Regions from separate parts of the Bacillus sp. NEB1478 genome, predicted to be linked through region 1. Evidence: riboswitches for the same ligand, from Rfam matches in the RefSeq annotation. Region 1 holds a riboswitch; the other holds the start of a gene.
What was found. A riboswitch is a leader RNA that binds a small molecule or an ion and turns the genes downstream of it on or off. The one in region 1 is predicted to bind S-adenosylmethionine.

Region 1 (3,421 bases):
GATCCTTGATCAAAGTCAATATGGAAGCAACGGCCCTTATGGAGAATTTGCCTATTTAGCAAAAGAGGGAATCCCGGTTAGTATTGCTGATAACCCATATAACGGAAAATTACACGACAAAGTTCTTATTGCAGATAAAGGATATACGAGTGCGGCAGTAGTCACAGGTTCATTTAACGCAAGTGCAAATGCAAATGATTCGAACAGCGAAAATTTGATGGTTATTCATGATAAGACGACAGCTGACAAATACTATAATGAATTTTTAAGAATTCGAGGTTCATATGGACGCGGAACGGTATCTATCGATAAGAGCACTGTTGCAGCCGGAAGCAATCAAACGGTTAATGTAACGTTAAAAGCACCTTCAACATATCCGATACAAAAAGTTGATATAATGGCTCCACCGAAATGGCCGGATCCAACAGCGTCTACGGTAACGGCTGTAAAGAGTGATGGGACGAACGTTTCAAGCCAATTAAAATTTTCAGGAAATTATGTATATATTGATACTGCTAACTTGTTAGGAAACCAGAGCATTACGTTTACTTTTTCAAACTGGACTGCTCCAACCATAGCTGGAGATTATACATGGTATACCCAAACAGTTGCCAGCTCTGCAGCCGATCTTTATGATTACTTGCCTGTAAATTATCAGGCGGCTTCTCTAATTGTTCAGTAAAACACTCAAAAATTATCATGTAAGCTGGATAGCATAAAGGCTATCCAGTTTTATTTTTTTGTGCTCAAACGTCATATTTAATCCATATGCCCAATGATATTCAGTATAAAGTTAATTTTAAATTATATATTATTAAATCCGAGTTGACATATAGAATTAATTGACTTAAAATTAACCATAATTTAAAAAGTAACTCTTATTAAGAGCAGGCAGAGGGAATTAGCCCAATGAAGCCCGGCAACCATCAATATAAATATGTTTATATTGAAACGGTGCTAAATCTAACAGCAAAGGCTGAGAGATGAGAGAATATACGGAATTAAAAGTGATCAGCCGTGTTCTCTTATGAACATGGCTTTTTTGTATTGGAAAAGGAGTGGATTTTCTGACTTCCAAGGATGATCAACTCTATCCATTAACAGAGCTATGTTTTAAAAAAGGAGAAAGGAGTTTTGTTCCATGCAAAAGCAGGATTGTTTGAGTTGGAGAGGAAAGGAACTGGCACTCACCATTCATTACCCGTCACGGAGAATTGAAGATCGTATATATCCTTTAGTTATTATTTGCCATGGCTTTACAAGTACCCGAATCGGTGTCGATCGCTTATTCGTTAAAGCTGCACAAAAATTTGAAAACCTTGGTTTTGTTGTAATTCGATTTGATTATGCAGGTTGTGGTGAAAGTGATGGGGATTATGGCGAAAATGAATTTGCCGATTTTATTGATCAGACAAAGGCAGTTATTTCTTATGGCAGTAAACTGAAGGCGATTGATTCCAATCAAATCTCATTAATCGGTCATAGTTTAGGCGGGGCTGTGGCAGCCTGTACCGCGGCTGCCGACCAACGGATCAAGAATGCTGTTTTGTGGTCCGCAGTAGGTAATCCATTCGAGGATATTACCCGAATCGTCGGTTTTAACAACCACCATTCTCAAAGGAAAGTAATTATTGATCACCTAGGATACGCTATTACCGATAAATTCATTTCATCTTTAAGGCATTTTTCGCCGATAACAATCTGGAACCCATTTAAAGGTAACGTCCTTTTTGTCCATGGAACTGCCGACGATACCATTTCGCCTGACTATTGCACCTTATATTATCAGCAAGCTAAACAGCGCCCGCATGGAAGAAGTGATATGACATTAATTGAAGGGGGAAATCATACATTTTCTTCGATTCAGCAATTTAATGAGCTTATTTCAGAGACCTCTCAATGGCTTTTAAAGCATGTGACAATAGATCATCATTATCTCCTGAAAAAAAGTATGTAGAGATACTATTGTCTAAAAAAGGGGAATAGTAAAAGCGAATCCGAGTTTCTGCGGTTCGCTTTTTTACATAAGAAAAGGATATAATGCAATCAATCTATTTACATAAAGGAGCTGCTGACATGAACAAAGTTATACAAACCATTTTAGCTCATAAATCCGTCCGAAAATTTAAGTCGGAAATAGTAAGTGATGAAATCGTTACAACACTCGTAGAATGTGCTCAGGCAGCATCTACGTCGAGCTATCAGCAAGTTTATACGATTATAGGTGTAGAAGACTCAGAGAAAAAAAGAAAGCTTGCAGAGCTGGCAGGGAATCAATCGTATGTTGCTGATAACGGCTATTTCTTTGTTTTTTGTCTAGATTACAACCGCCATTTGCTTGCGTCTGAAATGATGGAAACAAATGTGCAAGACACGGTTGAATCGACAGAAGGATTTATCGTAGGTACTATAGATGTTGCACTTGCGGCTCAAAACCTTGCCATTGCAGCTGAATCATTAGGTTTGGGTATTGTTTATATTGGTGGAATACGAAATAATTTAAAAGAAGTATCCGAACTTCTCGATTGTCCTGATTATGTACTTCCGCTGTTCGGGATGGCCGTCGGCTACCCAGATGCTGAGCCGGGGAAAAAGCCTCGGATGCCTATAGAAGGCGTATTCCATAAGGATAGCTATCAGAAGAAAGAAGATTCGTTAACTTATTTGAATCAATATGAAAAAGAGTCCGCTGACTATTATACGAAACGTACTGGCGGCAAGCGTATTGAAGGCTGGGTAAGTCAGATGGCCGCAAGTATGACTTCACCAAAACGGACTTATATGAAAGAGTTTGTACGGTCGAAAGGATTGAATAAAAGATAAGAGAGGACAGGCGGGTGAGGATCATATGATTAAAATTGGGGTAACTGGCTGGGGAGATCATGATTCGCTATATCCGGATGGTACGCCAGCAAAAGATAAACTTGCCGTCTACAGCGGTCATTTTCCAGTGGTAGAAGTCGATTCATCCTTTTATGCAGTACAACCGATAAAAAACTATGAAAAATGGGTTTCAGCCACACCTAAAGATTTTTCATTTGTCGTAAAAGCTTATCAAGGCATGACTGGACATTCCCGTGGAAAGATCCCTTTTGATTCTGTAAAAAAGATGTTTGAGGCGTTCATACAATCCATTCAGCCTGTTATCTCATCCGGGAAGTTAGAGATGGTTCTATTTCAATATCCGCCCTGGTTTGACTGTAAAAAAGAGAACGTCCAGATGCTCCGTTTTACGAAAGAAATGATGGGCGATATACCCGCAGCACTTGAATTCCGGAATCAGTCATGGTTTACGGATGATTTGGAAGAAAAAACGCTTCAGTTCATTGATGAAGCGGGGTGGATTCATACAGTGTGCGATGAGCCGCAAGCAGGCAAAGGATCGATTCCGATTGTAATGCATACATCCGAAGACAAAACA
Region 2 (3,421 bases), 980 kb from region 1:
AAGTACTTCCTCCATATTTAGTGAACCGTCAGAGCATGACAGGCACTGGTCAGCTTCCAAAGTTTGAAGAAGATGCGTTTAAAATCCGTGAAGAAGATTACTTCTTGATTCCAACGGCTGAGGTGCCAGTAACAAACATGCACCGTGATGAAATTCTAACCGTTGATGAATTGCCGATTGCATATGCTGCGTACAGCGCATGTTTCCGTTCTGAAGCTGGATCTGCTGGCCGTGACACACGTGGATTGATTCGTCAGCATCAGTTTAACAAAGTAGAGCTTGTTCGTTTTGTAAAGCCGGAAGATTCTTATGAAGAGCTAGAAAAACTTACAGGTCATGCTGAAAAGGTTCTTCAGTTATTAAATCTTCCATATCGTGTTCTAAGCATGTGTACTGCTGATTTAGGCTTTACAGCTGCAAAAAAATATGACATTGAAGTATACATTCCAAGCTATGGTGCTTACCGTGAAATTTCTTCTTGTTCAAATTTTGAAGACTTCCAAGCACGCCGTGCACAAATTCGTTTCCGCAGAGAAGCTAAAGGCAAACCTGAATTGGTTCATACATTGAACGGTTCTGGATTAGCTATAGGCCGTACAGTTGCCGCTATTTTAGAGAACTACCAGCAGGAAGATGGTTCTGTTATCATTCCTGAAGTACTGCGTCCATACATGGGCAATAAAGAGGTATTGAAGTAAATGAAAAAGAGAGGAATTCCCCTCTCTTTTTTTTATGAAAAATGTTGACACTAAAAAGTGAATCATGTTAATATAGTTCTTGTCAGTCACACGGAGGTATACCCAAGTCCGGCTGAAGGGATCGGTCTTGAAAACCGACAGGGGTTTAACGACCCGCGGGGGTTCGAATCCCTCTACCTCCTCCATATACATATTCAACCCACTTGATCATATTGATTGAGTGGGTTTTTTGTTATTTGTTCATTGATAAGCGGAGAATCTTTTTGTCAGTCTTGTTTCTGCGGTACTCACGTATTTTAATACGTTCTGTTCCTCGCAACTTCACTTCCTCAACCTTCTTGCTTCTAAATGAACAAATGATTGGAATGATAAGCGGTGAATCTCTTTGTCAGCTGTGTTTCTGTGGTACTCACGTATTTTTTAATACGTTCTGTTCCTCGCAACTTCACTTCCTCAACCTTCTTGCTTCTAAATGAACAAATGATTGGAATGATAAGCTGTGAATCTCTTTGTCAGCTGTGTTTCTGTGGTACTCACGTATTTTTTAATACGCTCTGTTCCTCGCAACTTTGCTTCCTTGACCTTCTTGCTTCTAAATGAACAAATGATTGGAATGATAAGCGGCGAATCTTTTCGTCAGTACTCCGAGTTGCACCGAGTAATCGGAGGTGTATTATTTCAATAGCATTCATTTATCAAAATAGAATCTGTTCCTCGCATCTAGCCGTCAATTTCACAGTAGTAAATGTAAGCGTTTACACTTTAAAGGACTAAAAAATTATATTGACAGAACTTTCAAGATGGTAGTATGATGACAATTAATTAATTGAATATTCAACACTTATTAAGAGAGACCGAGGGATCAGGCCCTATGACGTCCAGCAACCTCCATAATGGGAACGGTGCTACTTCCTGCAGAATGCGTGTCATTCTGGAAGATAAGTCGATTGCATGTATATTCGCCCTCTTCCAGTTGTGAAGAGGGTTTCTTTATGTTTAAAGGGGGAGAACAGATGATAGAGGTTCGTAACGTAACAAAAATTTATTCGGCTAAAGGAAGAGAGATTGTTGGAGTAAAGAATGTCTCATTAACTGTCCAAAAAGGCGAAATTTTTGGAATAGTAGGATACAGCGGTGCCGGTAAGAGTTCACTTCTGCGCTGTTTGAATTTATTGGAGAAACCAACTTCAGGCGAGATTTTAATTGATGGGATATCTATTACTAGCTTAGATAAAAAAAGCCTTCGAAAAGAGCGGTTAAAGATAGGAATGATCTTTCAGCATTTTCATTTAGTAAGTGCGAAGACAGTTTCTGAAAATGTTGCATTTGCTCTAAAAGCTGCAAATAAACCAAAGGAAGAAATTAAGCAAAAGACATTAGAGCTGTTAAAACTTGTCGGCTTGGAGAACCAGAGTGACCAGTACCCCTCACAGTTAAGCGGTGGACAAAAGCAGCGTGTTGGAATCGCAAGGGCACTCGCGAATGATCCAAAAGTTTTGCTATGTGATGAAGCTACATCTGCGCTCGATCCAAGTACGACAAAATCAATTTTAAATCTTTTAAAGTCAATCAACAAAAAGCTCGGTATAACGATTGTACTTATTACTCATGAGATGGAAGTAGTTAAAGAGATTTGTCACCGAATGGCAGTCATGCAGGGTGGAGAGATTATCGAACTTGGAGACGTATACGATATATTTGCTCATCCAAAAGAAGAGCTGACTAAAACTTTCATTGGAAGTGTGCTGCAAATGAATTTACCTGAACAACTTTTAGCAGGCAGAAGAGGAGTTGTTATCAAAATTCATTTCAAAGGAGCAGTCGCAGAAGAAGCAGTCGTTTCTGAACTGTTTCAAAACTTTAAACTCAAAGGAAATATTCTGCATGGCAAAATCGAGTATATCCAAGAAACGCCTCTGGGCATCTTCATTATGGAACTGATCGGTGATGCATCAGAAATAGAGAAAGCCATTTCCTACATTACGACCAAATTAGATAGCTTGGAGGTGGTGAAAAATGCTGCTTGATTCAATAACTTCAATACTCCCAGATTTAAATAAGGCTTTTTTTGAGACGACATATATGGTCGCGATCTCATTAAGTATATCGTTATTAGCCGGACTTCCGTTAGGCATCATACTATTCGTAACCGATCGAGGTTTGCTGTTTGAGAACTTGTACATTAAACATGCAGCGGGATTGCTTGTTAACTTGATTCGTTCTGTTCCATTTATCATCTTGCTTGTAGCACTGCTCCCGCTCACCCAATTAATTACTGGAACAACGATAGGACCAAAAGCAGCTTCCGTGTCGTTGTCAGTAGCTGCCATTCCTTTTTTCGCTCGGCTAATCGAAGCTTCTTTACGTGAAGTAGATAAAGGCGTGATTGAAGCAGCCATTGCAGTAGGTGCTTCACCGTGGATGATTATACGAGAGGTGATGCTGCCTGAAGCAAAGCCTGGCATTGTTCAAGCCATCACGATTACAGCCATCAGTTTAATCGGTTACTCAGCAATGGCTGGTATCGTTGGCGGCGGCGGGATCGGGGACTTTGCCATTCGATTCGGCTACTACCGTTATGACAATACGATAATGATCACGACAGTTTTGTTATTAATCATAATCGTTCAATTGCTCCAGCTTCTTGGTGATCAATTAGCACGTAAAGTAAATAAAAGATAAAGAGGAGAAACCATTTATGAAAAAATTAATATTCACAATAC

Region 2: another riboswitch for S-adenosylmethionine. It lies ahead of RGB74_RS19985 (methionine ABC transporter ATP-binding protein); the one in region 1 lies ahead of RGB74_RS04505 (alpha/beta hydrolase family protein).

The regions. Positions count from the first base shown of each region.
Region 1 covers NZ_CP134049.1:955,035-958,455, forward strand. The annotation lists gene RGB74_RS04500 (phospholipase D-like domain-containing protein) at 1-682, shown strand, start outside; SAM riboswitch class I at 876-990, shown strand; gene RGB74_RS04505 (alpha/beta hydrolase family protein) at 1,142-1,957, shown strand; gene nfsA (oxygen-insensitive NADPH nitroreductase) at 2,077-2,823, shown strand; gene RGB74_RS04515 (DUF72 domain-containing protein) at 2,849-3,421, shown strand, end outside.
Region 2 covers NZ_CP134049.1:3,904,514-3,907,934, reverse strand. The annotation lists gene serS (serine--tRNA ligase) at 1-698, shown strand, start outside; tRNA gene RGB74_RS19990 (tRNA-Ser) at 791-883, shown strand; SAM riboswitch class I at 1,537-1,643, shown strand; gene RGB74_RS19985 (methionine ABC transporter ATP-binding protein) at 1,712-2,725, shown strand; gene RGB74_RS19980 (methionine ABC transporter permease) at 2,715-3,380, shown strand; gene RGB74_RS19975 (MetQ/NlpA family ABC transporter substrate-binding protein) at 3,397-3,421, shown strand, end outside.